3 regions of the Peribacillus sp. SIMBA_075 genome follow, and region 1 is predicted to be linked to each of the others. Evidence: riboswitches for the same ligand, from Rfam matches in the RefSeq annotation. Region 1 holds a riboswitch; each other region holds the start of a gene.
What was found. A riboswitch is a leader RNA that binds a small molecule or an ion and turns the genes downstream of it on or off. The one in region 1 is predicted to bind glycine.
Positions count from the first base shown of each region.

Region 2: it holds a riboswitch for glycine, as region 1 does, so the genes downstream of both, SB775_RS11520 (amino acid permease) here and glyA (serine hydroxymethyltransferase) in region 1, are expected to answer to the same signal.
Region 3: it holds a riboswitch for glycine, as region 1 does, so the genes downstream of both, gcvT (glycine cleavage system aminomethyltransferase GcvT) here and glyA (serine hydroxymethyltransferase) in region 1, are expected to answer to the same signal.

Region 1 covers NZ_JAWRYN010000006.1:119,585-130,357, forward strand. Annotated here, with positions in the region: gene SB775_RS07435 (amino acid permease) at 49-1,428, shown strand; glycine riboswitch at 1,756-1,859, shown strand; gene glyA (serine hydroxymethyltransferase) at 2,046-3,296, shown strand; gene gcvT (glycine cleavage system aminomethyltransferase GcvT) at 3,432-4,541, shown strand; gene gcvH (glycine cleavage system protein GcvH) at 4,699-5,094, shown strand; gene gcvPA (aminomethyl-transferring glycine dehydrogenase subunit GcvPA) at 5,096-6,448, shown strand; gene gcvPB (aminomethyl-transferring glycine dehydrogenase subunit GcvPB) at 6,441-7,925, shown strand; gene lipA (lipoyl synthase) at 8,136-9,014, shown strand; gene SB775_RS07470 (iron-sulfur cluster biosynthesis family protein) at 9,053-9,364, shown strand; partial or broken gene lpdA (dihydrolipoyl dehydrogenase) at 9,473-10,773, shown strand, end outside.
Region 2 covers NZ_JAWRYN010000012.1:26,282-37,054, reverse strand. Annotated here, with positions in the region: gene SB775_RS11525 (amino acid permease) at 599-1,987, opposite strand; glycine riboswitch at 2,539-2,617, shown strand; gene SB775_RS11520 (amino acid permease) at 2,817-4,157, shown strand; gene SB775_RS11515 (DUF3311 domain-containing protein) at 4,425-4,625, shown strand; gene SB775_RS11510 (sodium:solute symporter family protein) at 4,622-6,103, shown strand; gene SB775_RS11505 (hypothetical protein) at 6,608-6,892, shown strand; gene argH (argininosuccinate lyase) at 6,903-8,387, opposite strand; gene SB775_RS11495 (ABC transporter permease) at 8,403-10,091, opposite strand; gene SB775_RS11490 (ABC transporter ATP-binding protein) at 10,088-10,773, opposite strand, start outside.
Region 3 covers NZ_JAWRYN010000002.1:28,470-39,242, forward strand. Annotated here, with positions in the region: gene comGB (competence type IV pilus assembly protein ComGB) at 1-517, shown strand, start outside; gene comGC (competence type IV pilus major pilin ComGC) at 595-903, shown strand; gene comGD (competence type IV pilus minor pilin ComGD) at 911-1,354, shown strand; gene SB775_RS01875 (hypothetical protein) at 1,341-1,679, shown strand; gene comGF (competence type IV pilus minor pilin ComGF) at 1,627-2,106, shown strand; gene comGG (competence type IV pilus minor pilin ComGG) at 2,099-2,485, shown strand; gene SB775_RS01890 (YqzE family protein) at 2,608-2,793, shown strand; gene SB775_RS01895 (YqhG family protein) at 2,843-3,640, opposite strand; gene SB775_RS01900 (DEAD/DEAH box helicase) at 3,618-5,306, opposite strand; glycine riboswitch at 5,679-5,766, shown strand; glycine riboswitch at 5,770-5,852, shown strand; gene gcvT (glycine cleavage system aminomethyltransferase GcvT) at 5,989-7,095, shown strand; gene gcvPA (aminomethyl-transferring glycine dehydrogenase subunit GcvPA) at 7,113-8,459, shown strand; gene gcvPB (aminomethyl-transferring glycine dehydrogenase subunit GcvPB) at 8,452-9,909, shown strand; gene SB775_RS01920 (rhodanese-like domain-containing protein) at 10,071-10,454, opposite strand; gene SB775_RS01925 (lipoate--protein ligase family protein) at 10,659-10,773, shown strand, end outside.

The DNA of each region.
Region 1 (10,773 bases):
TTGGGAAAAAATCCAAGTATCCTATAAAAGTAGAAAGTGGGAATTCGTATGCAGGAACAAAAGTTAGATAGAGGGCTAAAAAACAGGCACGTACAACTCATCGCTATTGGTGGGGCAATCGGAACGGGATTATTTCTTGGAGCAGGAAAATCTATTCATTTAGCCGGGCCATCCATTTTAATTGCTTACATGATTACAGGCGTCATTTGCTTTTTAATCATGCGCGCACTTGGAGAACTACTCTTATCTAATTTGCACTATCACTCCTTTGTCGACTTTGTAAGAGACTATTTAGGTAATATGGCGGCATTTGTAACCGGCTGGACCTACTGGTTTTGCTGGATTTCAATCGCAATGGCCGACTTAACAGCAGTTGGTCTTTATACTCAATACTGGTTTCCCTCTGTACCACAGTGGATGCCAGGATTAATTGCACTTGTCATTCTGCTATTTATGAATCTTGCAACGGTAAAACTTTTTGGCGAAATGGAGTTCTGGTTCGCATTAATTAAAGTCATAGCTATTCTAGCACTAATTGTTATCGGTATTTTCATGATTATTAAAGGCTTTTCCACTGATTCAGGTTCAGCAAGTTTCACGAATCTATGGAGTCACGAAGGTATCTTCCCAAATGGAATAAATGGTTTTATCCTCTCATTCCAGATGGTAGTGTTTGCGTTTGTTGGCATTGAACTTGTAGGACTAACAGCAGGTGAAACAGAGGATCCAGAAAAAGTTATCCCCAAAGCGATCAATAATATTCCTATTCGGATTATAATTTTCTACATTGGCGCACTTATTGTCATTATGAGTGTTTATCCGTGGAACGCAATCATCCCAACGGAAAGCCCATTCGTCCAAGTATTTGTGGCTGTAGGTATCGCTGGAGCTGCTGGTATCATCAATTTTGTCGTCTTAACATCGGCGGCTTCGGCATGTAACAGTGCAATCTTCAGTACAAGCCGGATGGTATACTCACTTGCCAAAGATAAAAATGCACCTGTACCGTTTGCAAAACTTAATGACCGTAAAGTACCTTCCAATGCATTGGTCTTTTCAACGGTTGTCATTTTAATTTCCGTTGTTTTGAATTATTTAATGCCTGAAGGAGTATTTACCTTGATTACAAGTATTTCTACAGTATGTTTCATTTTTATTTGGGGAATTACAGTCATCAGCCATTTGAAATATCGTAAAACAAGACCAGATCTAGTGAAAATGAACAAATTTAAATTACCACTTTATCCATTTTCCAATTACTTGATCCTTGCTTTCCTAGCGTTCGTCCTTGTTGTTCTTGCACTTGCGAACGATACTCGTGTTGCCTTAATCGTAACTCCTGTTTGGTTTATTATGCTGGTTGCGATTTATAAGATGCGCAAAACGCAGGTAGATCAGGCGAATCAGAGAGAGGCAGCGGGGAATTAGTGGCAAGAAACCCTTTGATTCCATTAACGGTGTTTGTCCAGATAGCTGCCGCTCCATATTTTCCAACTCGGTGAGTAAAAAATCTGCCCGTTATAAAAAGCTTAAGATATCTGGATGATCATATTAAAATTCAAAAAAATATCTCAGAATATCATTGTTAGCGCTTTCAAAAATGCTTGACATAATTATTATCAACAACTATTCTAAATGTATCAAATTGAATAAGCGGATGACAGTTGTGGGAGAGTGCAAAGCGACAAGCCACCGAAGGAGCAAGTTCCAAAAAGACCCTTGGAACAAATCTCTCAGGTAGATGGAACCACAAATGGACGCACCTCTGGAGAGCGCGTATAAACATTTACGCCACCAAAGGGGAAAGGCTCTATTAAAAATGGAGCTAAACTCTCAGGTAAAAGGACAGAGAAGGGTAGAGAACGCTACGACCCTTTTCTGTCCTTTTTTGCGTGCAAAAAAGGGTGTAAAGCATACTGTTATTAACAGTTTTCATAGAAAAGTAGGCCTGTAGCGGGAAAGAAACTTAATTGTCTAGTACCATATTGAAATTCAGAATTAAGTAAAAATTCAGAATTACGCGAAAACATTAGGAGGAAAATAAAATGAGTTTACAACAAAATGATTTTACCATTTTTGATGCGATTGAGAAGGAAGGACAACGTCAACATGAAACACTGGAATTGATTGCATCAGAAAACTTCGTTAGCCCTGATGTATTAGAGGCCATGGGAAGCGTGATGACAAATAAATATGCAGAAGGTTATCCAGGAAAGCGCTATTATGGCGGATGTGAATTTGTCGATGTGGCAGAACAAGCAGCTATTGAGCGCTTAACAAAGCTTTTCGGTGCCAAATATGCAAATGTTCAGCCTCACTCAGGTGCACAAGCCAATTTCGCAGTTTTTTTCGCACTGCTTCAGCCTGGTGATAAGGTGATGGGAATGAACCTTTCACATGGTGGCCACTTAACTCATGGAAGTCCAGTCAGCGTTTCAGGAAAATGGTTTGAAGTTGTGTCTTATGGAGTTAGAGAAGATACACAGCTAATTGATTATGATGAGTTGGAAGCTATTGCAAAGAAAGAAAAACCTAAATTGATTATTGCTGGGACAAGCGCTTATCCAAGAACGATTAATTTTGCACGATTTAGAGAAATTGCCGATCAAGTTGGTGCAAAACTTATGGTGGATATGGCTCATATAGCCGGGCTGGTAGCTACTGGTCTTCATCCATCCCCAATCCCATATGCAGATGTTGTTACAAGTACAACTCATAAAACATTAAGAGGACCACGCGGGGGGATCATTTTAACGAACGATGAAGTAATAATCAAAGCGATTAATAAATCCGTATTCCCGGGAATTCAAGGCGGTCCACTAATGCATATCATTGCAGCAAAAGCAGTTGCTTTCAACGAGGCTTTACAACCAAGCTTTAAGGATTATGCGAAACAAGTCATTGAAAATGCTACAACACTTGGCGAAACATTAAAAAATGAAGGTGCAGCCCTTGTTTCTGGCGGAACAGATAATCATATTGTCCTTTTGGATTTACGTCCGTGGAATTTAACAGGAAAAGAAGCAGAGAAGTTATTGGAAGACGCGGGCATTACCGTTAATAAAAATACGATTCCCTATGACCCAGAAAAGCCATTTGTTACTAGCGGTATCCGAATGGGGACAGCAGCTTTAACAACTCGAGGCATGAAGAAGGAAGAGATGGTGAAAATTGGCGAAGTGATTGCAACGGTTCTAAAAAGTAAAGGGAATAAAGCCGTTATTGAGAAAGCAAGAGTAACAACTAAAGAGATTTGCGGTGTTTATCCGTTATTTCAAGAGCCAACGACTGTGTGAGCAATTATGCCTTTACTGAAACCTGAGCAACAGCCATGGCAGCGAGATATGTCTTTTGGAATCATGGCAATGAAAGAAACCGGTAACAGGTGAAAGAACATCTATTTTACAAAAAATCATAATTGGGGGTAGATCATGGGTATTGAAACAGCATTAAAGCAAACACCGCTTTTTGAAGTATATAAAAAATACGGAGCAAAAGTTATAAATTTTGGTGGCTGGGCTCTGCCGGTTCAATTTACTAGCATTTTAGAAGAGCATGAAGCTGTTCGAACTGAAGCAGGACTTTTTGATGTTTCTCATATGGGAGAAGTACTTGTGGAAGGGAAAGATGCCGAGAGTTATATTAACTACCTTGTTACAAACGATGTAACAAAGCTTAGCATCAATCAAGCACAGTATACCGCAATGTGTTATCCAGACGGTGGAACCGTCGATGATTTATTAGTTTATAAATTAGGGAATGAAAAATATTTACTCGTCATTAATGCCGCAAATATTGAGAAAGATTACGAATGGATGAAGCAGCATGTAAAAGGAGAGATGGCACTCCAAAATATTTCGGAAGACATCGCTCAGCTTGCCATCCAAGGACCAAAGGCAGAAACCATTTTGCAAAAGTTAACGGAAATAGATTTATCAGAAATTGGTTCTTTTAAATTCGCCCAACATGTCAACATCTCGGGGATTACCGATGTACTTGTATCCCGTACAGGTTACACAGGAGAAAATGGATATGAACTTTATTTATCTGCAGACAAAGCGGAAGTACTTTGGGAAAAGATCTTAGAAGCAGGAGCCACGAATGGATTAAAACCATGCGGACTTGGTGCACGGGACACGCTTCGGCTGGAAGCACGTCTTGCACTCTATGGCCAGGAACTAAGTAACGATATCAGCCCGCTGGAAGCAGGAATCGGCTTTGTCGTAAAGACGAATAAAGAAAGTGACTTTATTGGAAAATCTGCTCTTACACAACAAAAAGAAACTGGATTAAAACGAAAATTAGTAGGGATTGAAGTAATAGGCCGGGGAATTCCGCGTCATGGTTACAAGATAATTTCTAAAGATGGAGAGGAAATAGGTATTGTGACATCAGGAACACAATCACCATCTTTGAAGAAAAGCTTAGGTCTTGCCTTGGTATCAGCCGATCAAGCTGAAGTAGGGACGCCGATACAAGTGGAAATCCGAAATAAACAGATTGAAGCCGTTATTGTTAATGCACCATTCTATAAAAGGTAAGCGGAAATATTTTAATAGAGTTATCGTGCAGTTTTCAGGAGTCGATTTCGGTTACCTTGCATGCAGCCTTGAAATCGGCTCATATGGGTAAAATCACCCAATCTATATTCTGGATTATGGCAATAGTGAAAAAACCAAAAGAAAAGGGGAAAATACAATGACGAAGGTAATATCAATTTTTAGATATAGCAAAGAACATGAGTGGGTACAACAATTAGAAGGAAATCGTGTACGTATTGGAATCACTGATTATGCACAAAAGGCGTTAGGTGATATCGTCTTTGTTGAAAACCCAGCGATTGATGATGAAGTAGCTGTAAATGAATCGATGGGAACGATCGAGTCGGTTAAAGCAGTTTCCGAACTTTACTCACCTGTTTCAGGTACGGTAGTTACTGTAAACGAAGAGTTAGAAGGCGCTCCAGAGACGATTAACGAGCATCCATTTGAAGCAGGGTGGTTAGTCGAAGTAGAAATGTCCAATCCAGAAGAGTTAGACTCGCTTCTAAACGAAGATGAGTATCAAGCATTTACTAATGAAGGAGAGGAATAATATGGCAGCCAATTATAGATACCTTCCTGATACTGAACAAGACCAAGACGAGATGCTCACATTTTTAAATATTTCTTCGATAGATGAGTTATTTGAAGATATTCCAGCTGAAATCAGATTGCAGGGTGAGCTAAACATCCCAAAGGCGGTTCCTGAACCTCTGCTTGTGAAAAGAATGAACCAGCTTGCTATCAAAAACAAAAATGCGAATCATTACCCGACTTTCCTAGGTGCGGGTACATATGATCATTACATTCCAAGTGTGGTAAACCATATGATTTCACGCTCCGAATTTTACACAGCCTATACACCTTACCAACCGGAAATCAGTCAAGGTGAATTACAAGCAATTTTTGAATTTCAAACGATGGTTTGTGAGTTGACAGGTATGGATGTGGCTAATTCTTCCATGTACGATGGTTTTACATCGCTTGCAGAAGCTGCATCACTTGCTGTTGCATCTACAAGACGTTCGAAAGTTCTTGTATCCAAAGCGGTACATCCTGAATCCAGGGCAATTTTACATACAGTAGCAGGAGGCCCGGGATATACAGCCGAGGAAGTAAACCTAGCAGATGAGGTTACAGATTTAGGGAAGCTGCAAGAACAAATAGATAAGGACACTGCTGCCGTAATTGTTCAATATCCGAATTTCTTCGGTTCTATTGAGGATATAAAAGCAATTAAGAAAATTGCGGAAGAACATGGTGCCCTTTTAATCGTAAGCGCCAATCCTCTTGCACTAGCACTCCTGCAGACTCCTGGGAAACTTGGGGCAGATATTGTAATCGGTGATATGCAGCCATTAGGAATCCCAATGTCCTTTGGCGGTCCGCACTGCGGCTATTTTGCGGTAAATAAAAAACTCATGCGCAAAATCCCAGGACGCATTGTAGGCCAAACAGCAGATGAAAAAGGACAGCGTGGATTTGTGTTAACACTTCAAGCACGTGAACAGCATATTCGCCGTGATAAAGCCTTATCCAATATTTGTTCCAACCAGGCATTAAATGCTCTTGCCTCTTCTATTTGTATGACATCACTTGGTAAGCAAGGGATTCGTCAAATGGCACAGCTAAACATTGAGAAAGCTGATTACATGGCGAAAACTCTAGAGCAGAAGGGCTTTACCATAATCAATGAGGCTCCATTCTTCAATGAGTTTGTTGTCGAGCTTCCTCGTCCGGTAAAGGAAGTCAATGCAAAACTTCTTAAGGCGGGTATTATCGGTGGATTTGATTTAGAAAGTGATTACGGTTTTGAAAATAAAATGCTGCTAGCTGTGACTGAGCAGCGAACAAAAGAAGAAATTGACCAATTTGTTGATGCTTTGGAGGCGATTGTAAATGGTTGAATATAATGAGTTAATTTTTGAAATAAGTCGTCCAGGACGGGTAGGTTCAAGTATTCCGGATAGTGACGTTGACTATGTTGATATAAATGAAAAATTTCCAAAGCATTTAATTCGTGACGAACCGGCGGAACTGCCAGAAGTATCAGAGTTGCAGCTTGTCCGCCACTACACAGCGCTCTCAAATAAAAACCATGGAATCGATAATGGATTCTATCCACTGGGTTCTTGTACGATGAAGTACAATCCGAAAATAAATGAAGATGTGGCACGGTTGGAAGGCTTTAGCCGCATTCATCCATATCAGCCCGTTGAAACAGTACAAGGTGCATTAGAAGTTTTATATGAATTACAGGAAGAGCTAGCCGTCATTACAGGAATGGATGCTGTAACATTACAGCCATCCGCAGGGGCTCAAGGGGAATGGACAGGTTTAATGATGGTTAAGGCGTATCATGCTCAAAAAGGTGAAACCAGAACGAAAGTACTTGTTCCAGACTCAGCGCACGGTACAAATCCTGCAAGTGCAAGTGTTGCTGGTTTTCAAACGATCACGATTCCATCCGATAAAAATGGATTAGTTGACCTAGAAGAATTAAAGAAACATGTGGGATCTGATACAGCTGCGCTAATGTTGACGAATCCGAATACCCTTGGACTTTTTGAAAAAGAAATTGTGGAAATTGCTCAGGTTGTTCATGAAGCAGGGGGCCTATTATACTATGACGGAGCGAATGCCAATGCCATTTTAGGTAAAACAACACCAGGTCAAATGGGCTTTGACATCGTGCACTTAAATCTGCACAAAACATTTACTACGCCTCATGGAGGTGGCGGCCCAGGGGCAGGTCCTGTCGGTGTGAAAGAGAAACTTATTCCTTACTTGCCAGTGCCTCGCATAGAAAAAGAATGTGATAAATATGTGCTGAACGCTAATTATCCGCACTCTATCGGAAGGGTAAAAGGGTATTATGGAAACTTCGGAATTCTCTTGCGGGCGTATACGTATATTCGCACGATGGGTCCAGAAGGGCTGCGCCAAGTATCAGAAAGTGCCGTGCTTCATGCTAATTACCTTCGTAAAAGATTAGAGCCATACTTTGAATCGCCATATTCACAAATTTGCAAGCATGAATTTGTCCTATCCGGATCCAGGCAGAAAAAGCTGGGTGTAAGAACACTTGATATGGCAAAACGTCTGCTGGATTTCGGCTACCATCCGCCGACCATCTATTTCCCGTTAAATGTAGAGGAATGTCTGATGATTGAACCGACAGAAACAGAGTCGAAAGAAACACTCGATGCATTTGCGGATGTAATGATTCAAATTGCCAAAGAAGTAGAAGAAAACCCTGGGGTTGTTTTAGACGCACCACATACTACGGTGATTGGGCGATTGGATGAGGTCCAAGCAGCTAGACAACCAATCTTGCGTTATTCCAAAGAGGAAGTAGTAGAGGAAGCAGCGATAACGTCATAAATGAATGATTGAACATGGACCACCAAGGATGGATTATAAAGAAAAGAATCTCAATATTTCATTCTAGGTGGTTTCATAAGCGTGTTTAAAAAGGATATTGAGAACTAAAAAGACAGAGCAATGGAGAAACTCAATCGGTCTTTTTTTTAGCCCTATTGACCAACCTATTTAAAGCTAAAATTACATCTGCTCATAGGAGTGAGAACTAAAATGTCCATCACTGATCTTCGTAAACCAGAATGGCTTAAAATTAAATTAAATACGAATGAACAATATACAGGCTTAAAGAAAATGATGCGTGAAAAAAAACTTCATACTGTTTGTGAAGAAGCAAGATGTCCTAATATTCATGAATGCTGGGCGGTACGAAAAACGGCAACTTTCATGATCTTAGGAAGTGTATGTACGCGGGCTTGCAGATTCTGTGCAGTTCAAACAGGGCTACCATCAGAGCTTGATTGGGAAGAGCCCGAACGTGTCGCAGAATCAGTAAAGCAAATGAACTTAAAGCATGCGGTGATTACCGCCGTTGCTCGTGATGATTTAAAAGACGGCGGAGCAGAAGTATTTGCAGAAACTGTAAAGGCAGTGAGGCGGCAAAATCCATTTTGCAGCATTGAAGTTCTCCCCTCCGATCTGAATGGGGAATATGACAACTTAAAAACATTAATGGATGCAAGACCAGACATTTTGAATCACAACATTGAAACAGTAAAACGCTTATCCCAAAAAGTTCGTGCACGTGCAACATACGAACGTTCATTAGAGTTTTTAAGGCGGGCAAAGCAAATGAATTCCACCATCCCTACTAAATCAAGCATCATGATTGGTCTAGGAGAAACAAAAGAAGAAATTATGGAAACAATGGATGATCTTCGAGCTAACGATGTAGACATCATGACTATTGGTCAATATTTGCAGCCTACTAAACGACATTTGAAGGTCGAAAAATATTGGAGCCCAGAAGAGTTTGAAGAACTGAAAAACATTGCCATGTCAAAAGGATTTAGTCATTGCGAAGCCGGTCCGCTTGTTCGCTCCTCCTATCATGCAGATGAACAAGTCCGTGCAACTAAGGTTAATGCGTAATCATTTTTCAATAAACCATTAAGAAAGGGGAGAATCAGATGATAGTCAAAATAAAAATAACAGAGGCAGCCATGAATAAACTGAAGGAAATGACATGTAAGGGTGCGCAAATTCCTCGCATTGACGCTGATATTGCCGGTGGCTGCGGGCTGTCGGTGAAGTTCTCCCTCTTATTGGATGAACCCCGCCGAAATGATGCAATTATTGAATATGAGGGACTTCAGCTTAGATTAGATCATTTTACAAAACGCTATTTAAATGAAGAAACACAAATTGATTATATAGAAGATAGTGGCTTTATTGTTGAAAAAAGCTTTGCATCCAGTGCATGTGCCATTGAAATAAATTAAAGAATCGTCACGGCTTACCTATTAATAGAATAGATCGTGTTTAATATGTTGTTTTTCTTACTCTATCCATATATTCATGGTTATGAAAACAAAAGGGGGATGTATTAGGTGAATCAAAAATATGACGTTGTTATCATCGGTGGCGGCACCGGTGGATATGTTGCGGCCATTCGTGCGTCTCAATTAGGATTAAAAACGGCGGTAGTTGAACAAGGAAAACTTGGTGGAACATGCCTTCATGCAGGTTGTATTCCAAGTAAAGCATTATTAAGAAGTGCAGAGGTATATTCGAATGCAAAAAATGCAGATAAATTTGGTGTTATTGCACCGGAAGTTGGACTGGACTTCTCAAAAGTACAGGCCAGAAAAGAAGAAATAACAGAACGCTTATTTAAAGGTGTACAACATTTAATGAAAAAAGGGAAAATAGATGTGTTTGAAGGGAAAGGAAGTATTTTACAGTCGAAAGATGTTTTAGTGAGACTGATTAATGATGAACGGGAAACAATATTAAACCCTCGACATATTTTAATAGCTACAGGATCTCGTCCAAGGACATTACCCGGCCTAGAAGCAGATAGCGAATATGTAATGACATCGGATGAAGCGCTATATTGGAATAGAATGGGCTTCGATGCTTATTGACTTTGGATTAGAAGTGACTGTGATTGAGTATGCCGAGCGCATTTTACCGACAGAAGATAAAGATATTTCAAAGGAAGTACAGCGACTAATGAAGAAAAAAGGTGTGAAAATCGTAACAGGGGCAAAGGTACTTCCAGAATCGTTAGAAAAAGGTGACGGTGTCTCTATAAAGGCGGTATATAAAGGGAAAGACACGACATTTTCAGCAGAAAAATTATTAGTATCTGTCGGAAGATTAGCAAACATAGAAGGCATTCACCTTGAAAATACCAAAGTTGAAGTCGAGAGTGTTATTCAAACAAATGAGTATTATCAAACGAATGAGCCAAACATTTATGCAATTGGAGATGTGATCGGAGGATTACAGCTTGCCCATGTTGCTTCACATGAAGGGATCATCGCAATTGAACATATGGCAGGAGAAAACCCTGTGCCACTTGATCAAACTCTTGTTTCAAAATGCATATATAGTAACCCAGAAGTAGCTAGTGTAGGCTTAACAGAAGAGGATGCGAAGGAGAAAGGATATCAAGTAAAAACAGGAAAGTTCTCCTTCCGTGCGATTGGAAAGGCTCTTGTTTTTGGTGAATCAGATGGTTTTGTCAAACTCGTTGTTGAAGAAGAGTCTAGTAAGTTGTTAGGAGCGCATATGGTTGGGCCACATGTAACAGATATGATTTCAGAAGTTGGTCTTGCACGAGTATTAAATGCAACAGCTATGGATATTGCGCATACGATACACCCTCACCCTACATTAGCGGAAG
Region 2 (10,773 bases), on a different contig from region 1:
TTCCACAACACTAAAAAAATATTTATATTTTTTAAATATTACCATTGATTTTTCGGAATTACCTATCAATATTCTTTTGAATTTGAAAAAATTAGGCGAATGAAGGCTCAAAAAACAAACATTCGATTTTTAGAACATATGTTAAAACCTATAATCATTTCCCTTAAACATTATACTTAAAAACCTTAAATAGCCTATATGTGCAAAAATGAACCGTTCATTTTTTACAAATTATATCCCAAAACCATTTACATAGAATTCATGCCTAGTTAGGAAAATCTCATTTTCTGCCAAAGAAAATACTTGAATACTCCATAGCTTTATTGAGAATTTTTTCTACAATAACTGTTCTTTCCTCAAAAAAAGTCATGCACAAGTTGGGAAAAAGCCTGAGGGATGAAGATTTCTCTTTATCTCTCTTTGTTTTGTCCACAATTTATGCACAACTTTAATTAGTGTCTATTATATTTATACTAAGGGGAAACACACTCGGCAAAGCTCGAGTCATGAACGTAGATTAACCAAGATGATCTCCCAAAATCCTTATTATAGAAAAACTCGTATCACTCATCTTTTTATCGAAATGGCACGAGACTTCTTAACTGGAAATCTCATCATCGGATTTAGCATCCAATGGTATTCGTTTATCCATTTTCAGCATGTAATAACTTACTACGACCAATGCTAGGAAAACGATCCCGACAACCAAGGAAATCCTTGTACTGGGATTGATCCACATACCCACCAGCACCATCAGTAAAAAGGCAATTGTCGCATAATTACTGTAAGGGGCAAACGGCATTTTGAACGGATGTTTCTCCATTTCAGCAGCATTTACCTTTCTGAATTTAAGCTCACTGATAAGTATGACAAACCATGGAATCATTCCGGGTAAAACACTCGCACTGTACACATAAAGGAATAATTCCGGCGGTGCAAGGTAATTCAGGACAACCCCGATACCCAATCCTAATAGTACAGCGATCGTACAATATGCCGGCACTCCACTTTTAGATACTTTTGCAAAGATTTTAGGAGCTTGGCCATTCAATGCCAGCGTGTAAAGCATACGCCCTGCACTGAAGATCCCACTGTTGCATCCGGACATTGCCGCAGTGATTACGACAAAGTTAATGATTCCTGCAGCTGCTGTGATACCGATTTTAGCAAAGGTTGAAACGAATGGACTTCCGATGTCATCTAGTTTATCCCATGGATAAACCGTCACGATGACGAATATAGCGCCAATATAGAAAATTAAAATGCGCCATATGATTGATTGGATCGCTTTTGTTACGGTCTTCGTTGGATTCTTCGCTTCTCCGGCCGCGATGCCGATGAGCTCAACGCCTTGATAGGAAGCCACAACAAGGGAAAGCGCAAAGAAGAATCCTGTCCAGCCTCCCGTAAAGAAGCCGCCATTTGCCCAAAGATTCGATAATCCAATTGCATCTCCGCCATTCCCTATTCCAAAGAAAATAAGGCCAAGGCCGGCAACGATCATCAATACAATCGTTATTATTTTTATAAGCGCAAACCAAAATTCAAATTCCCCGAAAGATTTTACGGAAATGAGGTTGGCTGCCCCCAAGATGATCATGGCGACCACACCTGGTATCCAAGCTGGTAACTCCGGGAACCAATACTGCATATACATTCCAACGGCGATGATTTCGGACATTCCTACGATTACCCATTGAAACCAATTGCTCCAAGCAGTCATATAACCTGCCAAAGGATGTATATAGCTGCTTGCAAAGGATGCAAAAGAACCCGTAGTCGGTTCTAAATATAGCATCTCCCCCATAGAACGCATGATGAAAAATATAAATATACCTGCGATGGCATATGCAAGCATTACAGAAGGCCCTGTCCATTTGATCGTGCTCGCCGATCCCATGAATAACCCGACCCCAATGGTTCCGCCCAAAGCTATCATTTGAATGTGACGTGCCTCCAGCCCTCTCTTTAATTCCTTGTTTGACATGATTAACTCCCCCAGATGCAAAATTAGCAGCAATGCTCTTCCATCCTTACCGCCAATCGACTCTATTTATTATTGTGGTTAGAAATGCCTTATCGTAATCATATAAATAACACTTTAATTTTGTTTTCTTATCTTATAATAGTAAATACTCTGTAAAAACACAAATGTATTTTTCAAAAAAACAGTTGTCAAATATATCTTGGCGATTTTTCCTATCTTAAAATACTTTTTTTTAAAAAGTGAATCAGTATTTTATAATAGTGATTACACAAAAAAAAGAGTAGAAAACAATCACTTCTGCTTTGAACCATTCAAAGTCTTTTCAAGTGAACGTTTAAAAAAATTAAAACCATTTCAATGTGTTATAAACCTCTTATAAGACTGGCTAACTCCCAAAAAAAATTGTTGACCTTCAGAAAAATAGATGATAGAATTCCAATATTATTTTATAAGTATAATGAATGCTTCAGCAGTGGAAGATCACCGCAGACAGACATTTTTACACAACCGCATACAAGCAAGCGATGAATGCTATGGATGACACTATAGCAGGAGCAGCTTCTGGAGAGACTGTACAAGATGCAGCGCCGAAGGATTCACAATCTCAGGCAAAAGGACAGAAGAGTAACGAATGATAAATTGTTATTCTGAACCCTTTAAGAGATTGGTATATCCAATCTCTTTTTTTATTGTCCACTTTGTGATTGGACTTAAAACAACAATCGTGAAAACCATTGGCAAGCTGGGTGAAAAAATCACGTCCTTCTCCAAGACCATGCAGGTTTGAAATCATTCACTACCAAGACTATAAAAGACGGGGGCGTACGAATTGGCTAAACAGGAATTAAAAAGAGATTTAAAAAATCGTCATGTACAACTTATTGCAATAGGAGGAACCATTGGTACCGGTTTATTTTTGGGATCCGGAAAAGCCATACAAATGGCAGGTCCATCCATCATCTTCTCCTATCTAATAATTGGAATTGCCTTGTTTTTTGTGATGAGAGCCCTAGGCGAATTGCTCTTATCCAATGCAGGATATACGTCATTCACTGAATTCGCAACCGAATATGTCGGCCCATGGGCTGGCTTCGTGACCGGTTGGACATATTGGTTCTGTTGGATCATGACCGCAATGGCCGATATCATAGCTGTCGGTGTCTATATACAATACTGGTTCGATATCCCTCAATGGATACCAGCTCTAATATGCCTTGTCATTCTGTTAGGATTGAACCTATTGACCGTTAAGTTATTTGGCGAATTGGAATTCTGGTTTGCCATCATAAAAGTAATCACGATCATCACCTTGATATTCGTAGGAATCATTCTCTTGGCCATCGGCTTCAATACCAATACGGGAACGGTTTCCCTAACGAACCTATGGACTCATGGAGGCATGTTCCCAAATGGAATTTCCGGATTCCTGTTATCTTTACAGCTGGTCGTCTTCTCCTTTGTAGGTGTCGAATTGGTCGGGGTTTCAGCAGCAGAAACGGCGAACCCGAGAAAGAACATTCCGTCTGCCATCAATAAAATCCCAGTCCGGATTTTACTTTTCTATGTAGGTGCCATATTCGTCATTCTCTGTGTCAACCCTTGGACACAACTGAATGCCACGAGCAGCCCATTTGTAGAAGTCTTTGCGCTAATCGGCATTCCTGTCGCTGCGGGGATCATCAATTTCGTCGTTTTGACATCAGCTGCTTCTGCATGCAATAGCGGTTTATTTTCAACAAGCCGAATACTCTATACGTTAAGCAGGAATGGAGAAGCCCCTGCTAAACTGGAAAAATTAAATCAACAGGCTGTTCCTAGCAATGCCTTATTAACATCAACAATCGTTGTATCACTAGGAGCATTGTTAAGCAAACTGATACCGGAACAGGCATTTACCGTTGTGACAACCATCAGTGCCATCTGTTTCATATGGGTATGGAGCATCATCTTGATCTCACATATCAAATATTCGAAAACACGGCCGGACCTAAGAGCCGAATCAACTTTCAGGGCTCCTTTTACACCCTTTATCAATTACGCCATTTTAGGATTATTCCTGTTCATCCTTATTGTTATGCTTTTCGCTGAAGCCACACGGCTATCACTGCTCATGACGCCAATCTGGTTCATGGTCTTGGTGATACTATATAACTATCAGAAAAAAAGATAGTAAAAGGATAAAGCCTTGAACTCTATAAGAATTCAAGGCTTTATCTTTTATCAGCGGCTCTGTTGCTAAAAATATATCAAGCAACTGCATTAAATTTCATATCAAAATAGTGTAAGCTTATATTTATCATCGGTTCCTTATCAAAGAAGGAATATCCGTCATGTATGAATTTTCCATCCAGTTTGGTTCACCCATCCATCAGTGGCACTGAAGTAAAACCCCCATTGTTGGACGTTTCACTTTATTTAAAACGGAGGGGTTTGTTTAATGAAGATTCTATATATCCTTACTCTAGTTCCTTTTATAGGCATACTAGGATTTCTGCCTTTTGTTAATAGAATAGAACCTTATGTATTAGGGATGCCTTTCAATATGTTCTGGATGGCTATGTGGGTGGTCCTTACCTCTGCCATCTTGGGCATCATGTATAAGCTGGATCCCCGGAATCGGGAAGGTGACCAGGAATGAATATTGCCCTCATAATCATTTTAGCTTTTTTACTACTATCGATATTTTTAGGCATTCGTTCTTCAAAAGGAAAAGATATGAACTTGGAACAATGGACGGTGGGCGGACGCGGTTTTGGTGCAATATTCGTCTTCCTGCTGATGGCTGGGGAAATCTATACGACCTTCTCCTTCCTTGGCGGCAGCGGCTGGGCCTATGGCAAGGGCGCACCCGCTCTATATGTTCTTATTTACATTACTTTGTCTTACGTATTATCCTATTGGCTCCTTCCTGAAATATGGAAATATGCCAAAGAAAATAAGCTGATGTCCCAATCCGATTTTTTTGTAAGCAAATATAAGAGTCCCAGTTTAGGAATTTTGGCTGCGCTTGTCGGTGTGGTGTCGATGATTCCAGTGATCGTCGTGCAGCTGAAAGGATTGGGGATCATTGTCTCAGAGGCATCTTATGGTGCAATCTCAATGTCTGCGGCGGTATGGATGGGGGCAATCGGCCTTACCATTTATGTAATGATTTCCGGTATACACGGCTCAGTCTGGACAGCAGTCATTAAAGATATCATGATGATCGCCATTATAGGATTCTTAGGAATTTATCTGCCCATTCATTACTTTGGTGGATTTCAGCCGATGTTCGAAGCAATTGATGCGGCCAAGCCTGGTTTTCTAAAGTTCCCCGAGCAGGGACTTAGCATATCATGGTTCATCTCCACGGTAATATTGCTCGTATTTGGTTTCTATATGTGGCCCCAAGTTTTCAGCGCGGTTTATTCAGCTCGCAGCGGGAAGGTATTTCGAAAAAATGCCATCATCAGCCCTTTATATACGCTCATGCTGTTATTCGTATTTTTTGTAGGGTTTACAGCTATATTGAAAGTGCCTGGACTCGTAGGGGCAGATGCAGACCTCTCATTGCTGCGCCTTTCGATCCAGACCTTTGACCCATGGTTTATAGGTATAATCGGCGGGGCTGGGTTGCTGACCGCATTGGTGCCGGGATCCATGCTTTTGTTGAGCGTCGCTACACTGCTCGCTAAAAACGTTTATAAGGAATTTGCACCTACAGTATCAGATCGCCACGTTGTAAGATTGGCAAAGATCCTTGTGCCAATCATTGCCCTTATAGCCGTCTACTTCACCTTAAACGGCGGCGAAACGATGTCAGCATTAATTCTCATGGGATACAGTCTCATCACACAGCTATTCCCGTCCCTTCTATTTAGTCTGAAGAAGAAAAAGAATCCAATCAATAAATATGGCGCAATCGCCGGCATCATCACCGGATTGGCCATCGTGATCTGCATTACACTCAGTCATTCAACAATAGGGACCCTGTTTCCATCCTTGCCACAAGCAGCGAAAGATTTGAATGTGGGAATCATCGCCTTGGCATTCAATTTCATTGTGATGATAACGGTAAGTCTTGCCCTCAGGAATCATGCGGTTCAGTTGGAACCAAAATCCGTTAACGATATTTGAAGCACTCATTGATGCTGATTATTTTGGAAATCCTGTGAATGAACATCGGAAGGCTCAGTCAAAAGACTGAGCCTTCCTTCGAATAATACAGTAATAATGTCCTTTTTCTTAAGAGTGATTATAGAAAGTTAAATAGCCGTCAAAAAACAATGTCTCATAATAAACTACCAATCTTTTTTGTTTATCATCAAATCCCCTATTTTAACTAATAAATTCATCAAGGTTCTGGCTACTACCAGACCATCCATAGCTAAATCATATCCACCTTTTAATAAGGCTTCCGGATTAAAGCAAAAAGTAATCGATATACAAAAGCTATTAAAATCAGGATAAACCGAACTGAGATCTATTTGACATTAACGTTCCGCCTTATATTATGTATTTTACAAATAATAGCATCGTTTTGGAAATAATCTTCATTTACTATCATTAGGGAAATCTCAGTTGCAATAAAAATCAAAATAAATAGCCACCCTAATAAAGAATGACTATATATTATGAAATATGAACTTTAAAATACATCCCGCATTGCTTTTACTCGCGATTGGAGCAAATACTCGTGAATTTCACGCTTTTACTCGTGATTTTGGTGCAAATACTCGTGAGTTTCATGCTTTTACTCGTGAGTTTGGAGCAAATACTCGTGAATTCCACGCTTTTACTCGTGAGTTTGGTGCAAATACTCGTGAATTCCACGCTTTTACTCGTGAGTTTGGAGCAAATACTCGTGAATTCCACGCTTTTACTCGTGAGTTTAGAGCAAATACTCGTGAATTTCATGCCCGTTAAAACTCATTTCTTAGTAATCCACTAAAGCCTTCCTTCGATCATTCAATGTTTTAACCATTTCCTTATACTCCTGCAACGCTTGTTCCAGTTTTTGTTTTCTATTTACAATCATCCTCGAAACCTCTTTCGGGCTGGGCCCGCCTTGAATGCTTCTAATTTCCACAAAGTATTCTGGAGAGATGATTTTTTTCCATTCGTCTTCAGTTAAATTCACTGCAACGAATTCATTGATGATCTTGTTGATTTCTTGTGTGTCCCAATCATATAGCTCTTTCCCTTCACTTATCGACCGTTTTGCAATTGTACTTGCTATGGAATGGGCTTTTCTAAATGATAACTCGTAATCTCTTGATAGGGTATCAGCTAATTCAGTAACCGTTATACTGGATTTTGCGGCCATTTTTTTTGTATGTTCTTCATTTACTTTCAATGTTGATATGACTGCATACATTAGTTTCATGACACGGCCTGCATTCGAAAAAGCCCGATATAAATGCGGCTGTAAATCATCTTCCGTATCGACGATATCACCAAATGGTGTGTTGTGGATCATATTCATTGCAGCAAGTGCATCACCATACGAACTGCTTGCAATCGAACGGGAATGTTCAATTGATACTGGGTTTCTTTTTTGCGGCATGATGCTGCTAACTTGAACATAAGGATCTGCCACATGAAATGTACCAAACTCCCTTGTCACATGCTGCAAGAAATCTTGAATCCACCTCCCAGTATTAACCATGCACGTCATAATGGCAGTTGCGGTTTCCAATAAATAATCAGCCCCGCCTATCGAGTCATAGGAATTTTCAACAACCGCCTCAAACCCAAGCAATTCAGCGGTACGGTTACGGCTGATTGGAAAACCAGTAGTTGTTAACGCAGCCGCGCCCAGCGGGGATTGGTTCACCGTTTCATAGGCTGCCCATAACCGTCCAATATCCCTTTGAAGAACGTCATAAATGGCTAAAAAGTAATGGCCTAATGTAGTCGGCTGAGCCGGTTGGGTATGCGTGTAACCAGTAATATAGGTTTCTATATGTTTTTCTGCCTGCACCAAGAATGCCTCGCTCAATTGGTTTGCATAGCCGATCAATTGCAGAAGATGACCTCTTATAACAAGCCGATACATCGCAACTCCCATATCATTACGGCTACGGCCGATATGAATCTTTCCTGCGAGCTCGTGACCGATTTCCTCGCCAATCTTTGCCTCCATCATGAAAAATAAGTCTTCGAATTGAGGTTGATAGGTCAGGAGAGTGAGATCTGTTTGAGCCACTTTCCGAATCCCCTCCAGCATGGTTTTCGCTTCTTCTTCTTTAATGATCTTTTGTTCCGAAAGCATGATGACATGTGCCCGATGAATATCGAACATAACATGAAATAAGTAATCTCTTTGATCATTAAAAACAGGCATTAGAAGCTCTTCCGCATATGTTTTTCCGGGAAAAACACTGCCTTCATTTTTGATAAATTCTTCAAGCTTACTCATCTTTGAACCTCCGATTTATAAAGCTTTTTCCGCTTTTATTCCAAAAAACTTGTTCGAAATAAAAAGAACGATAACTATCAGCGTGATTTGAATCATCCCATAGGCAGCTGCCTGCCCCATATTGAACATCCGAAGCTGATTCATGATTTCAATGGATATGGGTCTGTTTGAAATCGTGTACAACAGGACTGAGGTTGGGAATTCTCCTACAGACTCTATAAAGGCTAATAATGTCCCTGATAAAACACCAGGCAAAATAATCGGTAAAATGACCTTTCTGAAGGTATAAAACCACTTTGCCCCCAAGTTTCTTGCCGCTTCCTCAATTGAGTCATCAAGCTGTTCCAGAACGGCGTTAGTTGAGCGAACTACAAGGGGAATATGTCTGATGAAATAGGCAAGGGGCAAAATCCAAAATGTTCCTACTAATATTTGACCGAAAGAAAAAACGCTAGGTTCATTAAATGCGAATATCAAGTTCATCCCAATAACCGTTGCAGGCAAGGCCCACGGAATCATGACTAGGATATCAATAAAGCTTTTCCCGACGAATTTCCGTTTAACAAGAACATAGGACGCGATGACCCCAAACACCAAATTTGCCAGTGTGGCAATAACAGCCATCAGTAAACTATTTCGTAACGGTTTAAAGATATTGGGGTCTTCAAACAAAAGTCGGTAATTTTCCGCATTAAATACTGTCGGGTACGTTTGAAACGTCCAGGTTCCATCCGGCACAAGCGAAAGCAATAGAATCGTAAAGTGCGGTAAAAGCAGAATAAGTACGCCGATGATACCCGTTACGACCATCACCCACTTCATAAATGGATTTTTCACTTCACTCCTGTGTGCCCCAATCCCTTTCGAAGCCATGCGGTAATCTTTCCTATTCTGATACCAACGCATGAATAATAGAAATGAAATTGAAACAATGGATAGAATGACTGATTGAGTGGCAGCAATTTCCATATCACCATTGATTTTCGAAAAATAAATTTGCAGGCTCAACACCCTGTACCCGCCAGCCAATAGAAACGGGGCACTGAAAGAAGCCATTGATATCATGAAAACAAGTAAAGAAGCGGCAACGATGGCAGGTGTCAATAATGGAAATGTCACCTTCCAAAAAACCTTGAATTTATTTGCGCCTAAGTTATATGCAGCTTCTTCCAGGGAGGGATCAATTTTATTGATTGCAGCGGATACGGTCATATAAAAATAGACATACATCGTATAGGCATGAACGATCAGGATTCCTGATACCCCGCCAATTTTAAATGGAACTTTATCGAGACCGAACATATCCTTGATAGCATTTGGAATTAATCCCGATTCTCCATATAAAAACATAAAGGCCATAACCCCCACCAATGATGGAAGAACAATCGGCAAAATCGCTGCTGATGAAAAGAAGCTTCTGCCTGGAAAATCGTAACGGTTAAAAATGAATGCGAGTGGAATGCCAATCAAGGCACTGACCAATACACTCAATATGGATATATAAACGGAATTCCATAGAGCCTCTAGGTTCGTTTTTGATTCCTGTACGAAGAAGTCCTGATAATTCCCCAGGGATATCGATCCGTCTTTTTGCAAACTTTCTATAAATGTTCTCGACGATGGGTAGAGAACATAAGCCACGAGCACTAATACAACTGGTATTAGGAGCCAAATCGTTAGTCTAGTATCACGATTTTTAATCATGGAACTTCACCGCTTATGACAGGGATAAGGCGGAGCTGTTTCCCAGGAAGTTGGACATATACTTCCTTCCCTTGATAAAAGTATCCAAATTCATGAGTATTAAATACATCCACCCTTAATAACACGTTTTGAACATCCACCATGACATTTACTACAGATCCAAAGAATTGGACGGAATTGATTTTGCCTTTAAAGATATTCATTCCCTCTTCGGCCACATCCAGAATCCTGATTGCTTCAGGACGAATCGAAACAGCAAGGTCATAATCAGTCTGCAGAATAGAAATTCCTTCACTAACTTGATTTTGTACATTGAATTTAATCGGTTGTTCACTGTTTTTTAGGGTTACCACTATATTATCTTGTTGAACTTTTTCGACTTGAACGGGCAATAGATTAATCTCACCTATGAAACTCGCCACGAAATCATTGGCCGGCCGATTATAAATTTCTGCCGGCGTCCCGACCTGGTGGCATACACCAAAATTGAACACAGCAATCCGATCACTCATGGACAATGCCTCAGCTTGATCATGTGTGACATAAATGGTGGTAATCTTATAATCACGCTGCAGCCTTAAGATTTCTACCCTCATTTCATCACGAAGCTTGGCATCCAGATTACTTAATGGTTCATCCAGCAGCAATATTTCTGGTTCAATAACCAGGGCCCTGGCAAGGG
Region 3 (10,773 bases), on a different contig from region 1:
CCTATTCCTGTATGTGCTCAAACGATTTTGGTTCAATGAATTATGCCCATTAAGGCAGCGGCGGATTTTGATGGGCATTCCGATATTCGGGACCTTCATCAAGTTATACGAAACTTATTTCTTTGCAAGCCAATTCAGCGGTTTGCTTTCCGGAGGGCTTTCGATTAACGAAAGCATCAAATTATTCTCTAAAAACCAGCAACAGCCTTTTTACCAAAAACTATGCTCTATCATCAAGGATGATCTGACTGAGGGAAGATCGCTTGAAATGATCTTTAAGGAGCTCCCCTATTTCGATGGAAACTTACCGGTGGTTGCTGCAAATGGTCAAAAATACGGCAGACTTGATGCAGAGCTGCATCATTACAGTCGTTTTTTACTCGAGAAAATTGAAGAGAGAATGAATGCAATCTTGAAAATCATTCAGCCTCTTATGTTTTCCTTGATAGGTCTTTTGATCGTTTCCATTTATTTAGCGGTTTTGCTGCCAATGTTCTCTCTGCTCGAAGGTATATAGTGTTTAGCACTGCATTCAGGAGGTGAAATTGCCCTGAAATCAAATGGTGCCAAATGGTTTCAGGGCAGGATGATATGATGAAGAAAATGATGAATGAACGAGGTTTTACACTAATTGAGATGCTTATTGTTTTACTTGTAATATCCATTCTTTTGATTATAACAATCCCAAATATCACGAAGAATCAATCTACAATCCAGTCTAAAGGGTGTGAAGCATTCGTTAAGATGGCTCAAGCACAGGTTCAGGCATATGAGATCGACAATGCTAAATTGCCCGCAAGTATCGATGAATTGGAAAGTCAAGGCTATCTCAAACAGACATCTTGTCCTAATGGGAATGCTATTAGTTTGGATAACAAAGGAAAGGTAACGGTCGTTGAGTAGGAGAAAAGTGAATATACGGCATTCCAATGGGGGGTATACCCTGTCTGAAACCCTTATTGTCCTCGTTATTTTTATACTCCTGATTTCCATCAGCCCAAATTTATATCCAAGCTTCACAAAAGGGATGGAAATCAGGTTATTTCTTTCTCAATTCCATGAAGATCTTTTCTACGCACAACAGTATGCCATCAGTCATGAGAGCTTGATTTACCTCCATATTGATAATACCAATAAGTTTTATAGTGTTTCGTCATATAAGGAGGGAACTCTTCTAGAGAGAAGCATACCAGAGGATATACAGTTCTTAAGTGGAACATTAGGGTTCAGCTTTCATTTTAATCAGTATGGAAATGCTTCAAAAGCTGGAACGATGATGGTTGACACTTCAAAAGGAAAGTACAAATTGGTCCTCAATATCGGTAAAGGGAGGTTCAGGATTGAGAAATTGTAAGGGTTACGTCTACCTTGAGATTATTGCCGCATTTTCCATTTGTATTTTCGTGGTCCTTTCCATTTTACCGATTCTTGAAGAGTTGATGACACATCGTAAAAATATTGTCATAAGGACAGAAGCCCACCATTTATTATATGAAAGATTGACGGCGTTCATCGATGGGGAGATACAAGCTGTTGGACAGGATATCATTTACCGAAGAAAATCCTATGAATTGATATGGAGGGACCATGGGGATTTCCCTGGGATGATTGAAGGGTGTGTATGTTATGAAGATGAATCTGGTAAATATGAATCCATTTGTGATGCTGCGAAAAAATGATGGTTTTACGATGATCGAAATGCTTTTTTCTTTAATGATCTTAATGACGACGTCTCTTTTTGTATTAGAACTTTTTTCAACCATTCATACCCAGGTGAGGTCCATTGACAAGTTACATCCTAAAGAGTGGGAGGTCTTTACTATGCAAATGCAGCAGGAGGTCCGGAGTTCAATAGATCAGGATGTAATGGGAAATAAATTATATTTGCTTTCAGGTGAGCAATTATCATCCATTGAACAATATGAGGATAAGGTCCGAAGGCGAGTGAATGGTATGGGGCATGAGGTCATCTTGCAGAACATTTCGGAATTCCAGGTCGAGAAGGATGGCGGTGTCATTGTTTTAAATATAACGGATAAAGCAGGGACTACTTTCAGTCGAAGATTTCATCCTTTCTTTAAAAATGTGAAGAAAGTCGATGAATAATCAAAAAGGAGTCGTTTTCCCGATGGTAATGATTGTAGCAAGTGTTTTCATCATGTTGACGATATTGATGATCGATCAATTTATCCTCGATAAAAGGTTTTATAAAGAAGTGGAAGAATCGCTTGTGGCCGACCATCTTGTACATCTCGCCGTTAAGGATGTGACGGAAGAGCTGGGGGAAGTGATCCTGGACATCATTCAGGGGGAAATCTCATACCCAAATGGTGTGGTGAAGTATTCCTTAACGAAGCAAGACGGTCCTTACGTCTATCTCGAATTTTCTTCCACAACTAAAAATGGCCGCGTTGGCAGGGTCATCATTCAATATGATAAAGAAGCGGGGAGAGTGATAGAATGGATAGAAAAGCAGGCTATGTAATACTCAAAGATCAACTCTCTTTTTAAAACGCTGACCCATTTTCAACGATTTACGTGTTTAACGAACAAGAGAAGGATTAAAAGAAGCGCTAGCCGGGCATACTTTGCATAGGGTGATTTTAAATGTCTACAAACGCTTATATTAAATATCTGACGCAACAGCTTGTCGAGTATTTTAATCTGACCAAAAAAGAACGAAAAGAAAAGCGCCGTCATAGAAAAGAGGATAAAAATCATGGTATATCCCATTGGTTTGGCATTGTCCCTTTTGCTTTGTCGATGTTCGTAAGGAAAAATATCAAAAAATAAAACAGATGTCCTAAACTTAGGACATCTGTTTTTTTAAGTATGGTTTTTACTATCCCAACGCCCTATCTGAAAGGTAAAACAAACCTCCGTTGATGATGGATATTCGGATGTTCGGTTCGTATTGAGCTTTTAAGGCTTCTTTTTCGGTAAAATAACTCTCACTTTTTTCGTCCATGTCCTTGTAAAAATGCTCCAATAAGTTCAAGTCATTCTGCCAGCGCAGCATGGCTTCTTCCGCCCAAGAATGGTCATCATCCTCGAAGCTCCTTCTAATGTATGTATCCAGTCTTGCCAATCCACTCTTCGGCATGATGAGCGGTGAAAGCGTAAACGAGTAATCCGGTATTTTTGGGGTGACCTTAACCGGTAAAACCCGATGGTGAAATCCTTCCATGATTTCTCCTGAAATTAAATTCAATCCGATGGACATAAAAGTATCTTTTTTACGATCGCATTGGTAGGATATTTTCACATTCAGGGTAAGCCATGGGAACAATGGATTATTCCCGCCCATTGATGGAGGAGTATCTTCAAAAAGTCTAGTATACCCTGCCAGCTTTTTTGTTGATTGAATAATCTGATGGAGCCGAGGGGAGCCAAAATGAATCATTTCTCCCTTTAGGTCGGGTGGGGCTTGTTCTGGATCGGTAATGAAAGTCATCTGGGCTGGGTTCGGAATGCCACCCGTTTTTTCCAGGTAGTGCCAATAAAAGGGCCGGTTCATTAATTCTTTATCCATTTCTATCGTTAGTTGAACTGTAAGGTGGGTTGGTTTATTATCCAGTATTTCACATTCATTGGCTTTAAAGTAAGTTATTAAAAAATCATGAATTTCCTGTTGCTGCATGAACCTCACCTTCCTTCATGGATTGAGCGAATTGGATCATCGATGAAAAATTATCCATCTTGATTTTCATTTCGCCCTCTGTTTTGGACTCGCCGACCACATCAATTAAATATTCTTCAATGTTGTTAATATCCAGTTTGGTTAGAATATCATCCAATTCACCAATTACTTTTTCAAATAAATTAATTTTTTCGTATAGTAACTTTAGAATATGTTCTTCAACAGTATTTTTCGTGGCAAAGTTATAAATCCTGACATCCTCTTCCTGTCCAAGGCGGTGAATCCGCCCAATTCTTTGTTCAAGCCTCATGGGGTTCCATGGCAGGTCAAAATTAATCAAGTGATGGCAGAACTGAAGGTTTATCCCTTCCCCGCCAGCTTCTGTTGCAATTAATACCTGAATTTTCTTTTGGAATAATTCTCGCATCCAGTCTTTCTTTCCACGTTTAAATCCGCCTCGGAATGGGACTGAAGAAATTCCATTCTGTTGAAGGTACCATTGTAGATAAAGCTGAGTCGCTCGGTATTCTGTAAAGATAATCACTTTGTCATCAATTTTCTTGATCAATTCCAAAGCTTTTTCAGCCTTTGAATTCTGAACCGTTTCATTCACTTTTGTAAATAAATCATCAAGCTTTGCCAAAAAGTCAGGGGTAGGCTGGTCGTATTTGGCTTTCATGTTTTTTAAAGTATAAAAGACCGCCTCTCTGCTGCTGCAGGCTTCTCTTTGGAGAGTGAGAGCTGAAAAGGCGCTTCCTTTTGTTCCATCAGAAATAGGTTTGAATTTTGAAACTGCATCGTACAATGCCTGCTCGGTTGGAGAAAATTCAATGGTGATGGTTTCCACATGCCTTTTTGTCCATTCAATACCAGTATCGGCCCGCCGGTTTCGAATCATCACAGTGTTGACCAATTCCTTTAGGTGTTCATCTTCAATTATGTTCCGTCCTTTCCCTTTATATTTTTCCGAAAAGAGTGAGGCATTTCCCAAGTGGCCTGGTTTCAATAACGAAACGAGGTGAAAAATTTCCTCGACTTTATTTTGAATGGGAGTAGCTGTCAGGAGTAAACAAAATTTCTTTTTCAGATTTTGGACGAATTCATAGTTCTTCGTCTTATTATTTTTAAGTTTATGAGCTTCATCAATGATGATGAAGTCATATTCCTGATTGAAAATGATATCACGATGTGGAGCGCGTTTCGCTGTATCAATGGATGAAATGACCACATCACAGGAGTCCCATACATAACTTTTTCTCTGAACGACTGCCGGAATATGAAACTTCGTATTCAATTCAAAAGCCCATTGTGTTACAAGGGAAGCTGGTACAAGGATCAATACCTTCTTTACAAGGCCTCTGATCATATACTCCTTTAGGATCAAGCCGGCTTCAATTGTTTTTCCGAGACCTACTTCATCTGCTAAAATGGCCTTTCCATTCATCTTTTCCACCACTTGCTTTGCAGCTTCCAATTGATGGGGAAGCGGGGTTAACTGAGGAAGGTGCTTGGGTGCCTGTAAACCTTCAAAATCAGGAATGATGAGATTTTCCTCCATTTTAACCGCCAACTTATAAAGCTCCCAATTTCCCCATGGACCATCATTTTCCACCTTTTGTAAAAACTCGTCATTCCATTCAGAATTGAAGGATATATTGATTTTCATAGAAATAACTCCCTCTTAAATCATAAATTCCTTAATATAAGGTCAAAAACCGAACATTTCATATGTGAAGTAAGAAAAATATTTCTCTTCAAAAGATATTGCAGAGATAAGTTTCTTAGGGTAGGATATAAGTATATTTAGAAAATTCCAATTTCCAAACGCTAAAAAGAATTTTTGTATCGATTTGCAATTCGCGTTTTCTTAGTATGGGCTATAGGTACCTGCTTTATCCAAGATTACCGAAGGAGATCATTTAAACGTTTTTCTGGAGTTTTTGGAGATTTGGCAGAGAATGCATTCTATGATGCTCAAAGGTTTTACTAATGGGTGGGGCTTATTCGCTTAATTTCATTGGTAGACCATAATATGCGGGTGAAGATAAGGGGAGAGACTACGGATGTAGCGCCGAAGGAGCAAACTTAGCAGTGAATCTCTCAGGCAAAAGAACTCTTATTGGACGCAACTCTGGAGAGCGCCGCCCGTTTGGGACGGCCACCAAAGGGGAAAACCTATTATATAGGTAAACTTTCAGGTTTCAGGACAGAGAAAAAGCTCAAACGGGCTTTCTCTGTCCTTTTTTGTGCTTTTTTTACATCATGAATCAGAATATCTGATGCGTAAGGACAAAAAGCTTTGATAATGAAGCCAATTTAATTTTAAAAAATCTGAGGGGGGTCATTTTTTGACCAATTTAAAAAGAACACCACTATTTGAGGTTTATCGTGAATACGGAGGGAAAACGATTGATTTTGGCGGCTGGGAACTTCCTGTCCAATTTTCGGGTATAAAGGACGAACATGAAGCCGTACGTACAAAAGCGGGTCTGTTCGATGTATCGCATATGGGGGAAGTTGATGTTAAGGGTCCTGGGAGCCTTTCCTTTTTACAGAAGATGCTGACTAATGATATATCAAAGCTGCAAACGGGCGGTGCCCAATATTCGGCCATGTGTTATGAAAACGGCGGGACGGTTGATGATCTCATCGTTTATAAAAGGGCGGAAGACGACTATCTGCTCGTGGTCAATGCAGCGAATACAGAAAAAGATTTCGATTGGCTGCAAGCTAATCTAACGGAAGATGCCCAGATTACGAATGTATCGAGTGACTATATACAGCTAGCACTTCAAGGACCATCTGCAGAGAAGATATTGCAAAAACTTTCAGAAAATACTGCCTTAAGTGAAATTGGATTTTTCAAGTTCAAGGAGAATGTCATGATAAATGGTATCTCCACATTGGTATCCCGTACTGGATATACTGGTGAAGATGGTTTTGAAATATATAGCGACAGTGAAAACGGCCCTGCCCTTTGGAAGGCGATAATGGATGCCGGAAAGGAAGAAGGGATACAGCCGATTGGTTTAGGTGCTCGTGATACCCTGCGTTTTGAAGCGAAACTGCCGCTGTATGGGCAGGAGCTTTCAGCGGACATTACTCCAATAGAAGCCGGGATTGGTTTTGCGGTAAAAGTGGATAAGGAAGCCGATTTTTTCGGGAAAGCCGTTCTTGCTGAACAAAAGGAGAAAGGGGCACCCCGGAAGCTTGTGGGAATTGAAATGATTGACCGTGGCATTCCTCGTCATGGGTATAAGGTCTACAGCGGGGACAAAGTCATTGGGGAGGTCACGACTGGTACCCAATCACCAACGTTGAAGAAAAACGTAGGATTGGTACTTATCGATAAGGAATATTCGGTGCTGGATGCGGAAATTGAAGTGGAAATCCGTTCCAAACGTTTGAAAGCCGTTATAATACAAACACCTTTTTATAAAAAACCACGTAAATAGAGGGGAATGGTCATTAGATGAAACATCGTTATTTACCCATGACAGAGCAAGATAAACAAGAAATGCTGGAAGTTATAGGGGTACCTGCTGTTGAAGAACTTTTCAATGATATCCCTGAAAGTGTTCGCTTTCAAGGAGAATACGATATCAAACCTGCTAAATCGGAACCTGCATTAATGAAAGAATTATCAAGGCTTGCTGCCAAGAATGCGGATCTTAAAAACTATGCTTCCTTCCTTGGTGCGGGTGTCTATGACCATTATGCACCGGTCATCGTCGATCACGTTCTTTCCCGTTCTGAATTTTATACGGCTTATACTCCCTATCAGCCCGAAATTTCACAGGGTGAGCTGCAGGCCATCTTTGAATATCAAACGATGATTTGTGAGTTGACGGGTATGGACGTAGCTAACTCCTCCATGTATGACGGCGGGACTTCGCTGGCTGAGGCGGCCATGCTTGCTTCAGGTCAGACTCGGCGCAAGAAGATTCTCATTTCAGGAGCAGTTCATCCTGAATCAAGAGAAGTTGTGAAGACATATGCGAAAGGGCAACGCGTGGAAGTGATTGAAATTCCTTATAAAGACGGTGTGACGGACATGGCTGCTTTAAAGGAATTAATGAATGATGACATTGCAGGAGTGATTGTGCAATATCCGAATTTTTTTGGACGGATAGAGCCATTGAAAGAAATGGAAGAAATCATTCATGGCGCCAAGTCCATGTTTATCGTTTCCAGTAATCCGCTTGCACTGGGGGCTTTGACACCCCCAGGTTCACTCGGTGCAGATATCGTAACGGGAGATGCTCAGCCATTCGGCATTCCAGCGGCATTCGGGGGACCTCACTGTGGATATTTTGCCGTTACTAATAAACTTGTTCGGAAAGTTCCGGGCCGGCTCGTCGGTCAAACGGTGGATGAAAATGGAAAAAGGGGCTTTGTGTTGACGCTTCAAGCTCGTGAACAGCACATTCGCCGTGATAAGGCCACATCCAACATTTGTTCCAATCAAGCGTTGAATGCCTTGGCAGCTTCTGTTGCAATGACGGCGCTTGGGAAAAAGGGTGTCAAAGAAATGGCCGTGCAAAATATTCAAAAAGCACACTATGCGAAAAAAGCTATAAAGGCAAAAGGGATAGAAGTGATGTTCGACGGTCCTTCGTTCAATGAATTTGTCATTAAACTGCCTGCTTCGTTTTCAGAAATCAATAAAAACCTTTTTGAAAAAGGGATGATTGGCGGCTTCGATTTAGGGACGGTTTATCCTGAGCTGAAAGACCATATGCTGGTTGCGGTAACGGAACTTAGAACAAAAGAAGAAATCGATGCACTTGCGCAGGAATTGGGGGATCAACATGAATAATCAAGATCAATCACTCATTTTTGAAATCAGCACTTCCGGTCGAATCGGGTACAGTCTGCCAGAAATGGATGTTGCAACTATTCCGCTCGAAGAAATTCTTCCTGCCGACTACATCCGTGAAGAAGAGGCAGAGCTTCCTGAGGTGTCCGAACTGGATATCATGCGTCACTATACAGCACTTTCCAAACGGAATCATGGGGTGGATTCGGGTTTTTATCCGCTGGGTTCATGCACGATGAAATATAATCCGAAAATAAATGAAAATGTGGCACGCTATAACGGTTTCGCCCATATCCATCCATATCAAGACCCGACTACAGTCCAGGGAGCCTTGGAACTATTATTTGATTTGCAGGAACATTTAACGGAAATCACAGGAATGGATCTAGTGACATTACAACCTGCAGCAGGTGCACACGGTGAATGGACAGGGTTGATGATGATTCGCGCTTTTCACGAAGCGAATGGCGATACAGAACGGACGAAAGTGATCGTACCTGATTCTGCACACGGTACGAATCCTGCATCTGCAACTGTTGCCGGACTTGAAACGATTACAGTGAAGTCCGATGAAAATGGGTTAGTCGACCTTGAAGATTTAAAGCGTGTTGTCGGACCGGATACGGCGGCCTTGATGCTGACGAACCCCAATACATTGGGATTGTTTGAAGAGAACATTTTGGAAATGGCACAACTTGTCCATGATGCAGGTGGGAAGCTTTACTATGACGGAGCCAATCTGAATGCAGTCCTATCAAAAGCACGCCCGGGTGATATGGGCTTTGATGTGGTTCACTTAAATCTCCATAAAACATTCACAGGTCCGCATGGCGGCGGCGGTCCGGGTTCCGGCCCTGTAGGGGTAAAGTCGGATTTGATTCCCTACTTGCCTAAACCGCTTGTTGTAAAACAAGATGAGCAATTCGTTCTTGATTATGACCGCCCGCAATCCATTGGCAGGGTAAAACCATACTATGGGAACTTCGGGATAAATGTTAGAGCTTATACGTACATTCGTTCAATGGGTCCTGATGGCCTTAAAGCCGTCACAGAGAATGCGGTCATCAATGCCAATTATATGATGCGTAGGTTGGAACCATTTTTTGACTTACCATATAATCGTCATTGTAAGCATGAATTCGTATTAAGCGGACGCAGGCAAAAGAAATTAGGGGTAAGGACCCTCGATATAGCAAAAAGATTGCTGGATTTCGGGTATCATCCTCCAACCATTTACTTCCCGTTGAACGTGGAAGAAGGAATGATGATAGAACCGACTGAAACCGAGTCAAAAGAAACGCTGGATGCATTCATCGATGCAATGATCCAGATTGCCAAGGAAGCGGAAGAAACCCCGGAAATCGTTCAGGAAGCTCCGCATACAACCGTTATTAAGCGGCTTGATGAAACTCTTGCTGCAAGAAAACCTATTCTGCGCTATCAAGCATAGACTGATAGCTTACACGAAAAAAATCCCTGCCTGCCGGCGGGGATTTTTCATGTTTATGTAAGAATTCATTAAAGTCGAACAGTTAACTTTCATTTTCCTGGAGCACGCATGATGCGTATGAAGGCTTTTTAATTTAAAAGAGCCCATGCGGAGATGGGGTCTTATTTCTTTGCTTTGATTTTCCCGGTCCACATCTTGAAACCGCCCTTTAAGTGAAAAAGTTCCCTGTAGCCCTTTTTGTATAGCATGGCTGCAGCTCTTCCGCTGATGATTTCGCTTTGAGCGTACAAATATACAGGCTTGTCCGGCCTAATTTCGACCAAGCGGGTTTTCATTTGCGTCATAGGGATGTTTCTTGCGCCTAAGATATGGCCATTATCGAAATCATTCGGTTCCCGCACATCGATTAGCTGCACTTTTCTGTAGTTAGCGATAAATTCGTCCTGTGTTAATGTTTTAACGATTTTACGCTGGCGGTACCAATTAAAAAGTGAATACGCAATAACCACTCCTAAGATGATGAGCAGTGTATATAATATTTCCAAACATAAAAACTCCCTTCTACCTTAACGAATACAGACAATCTTTATTATATAATTGCTTTACCCAATAATCAAAAAGAATTTTCATCAAATTCTTCATCGACTTGATAGCACTTTCTTTTTTAGAGTGTTAAAGTCTGTTAAACTACTACATGTGAGTTTTTTTGTGGGGTATTGAAAAACAGTCTATTGAAACGAGGGGTAAGGATGACTAAAGAAAAATGGGGTTTTATAGATTCTGGATATTGTTCACCGGCGTTTAATATGGCGCTGGACGAAGCACTGCTAAACTGGCAAAGCAAAGGGGAAATTCCGCCAATCA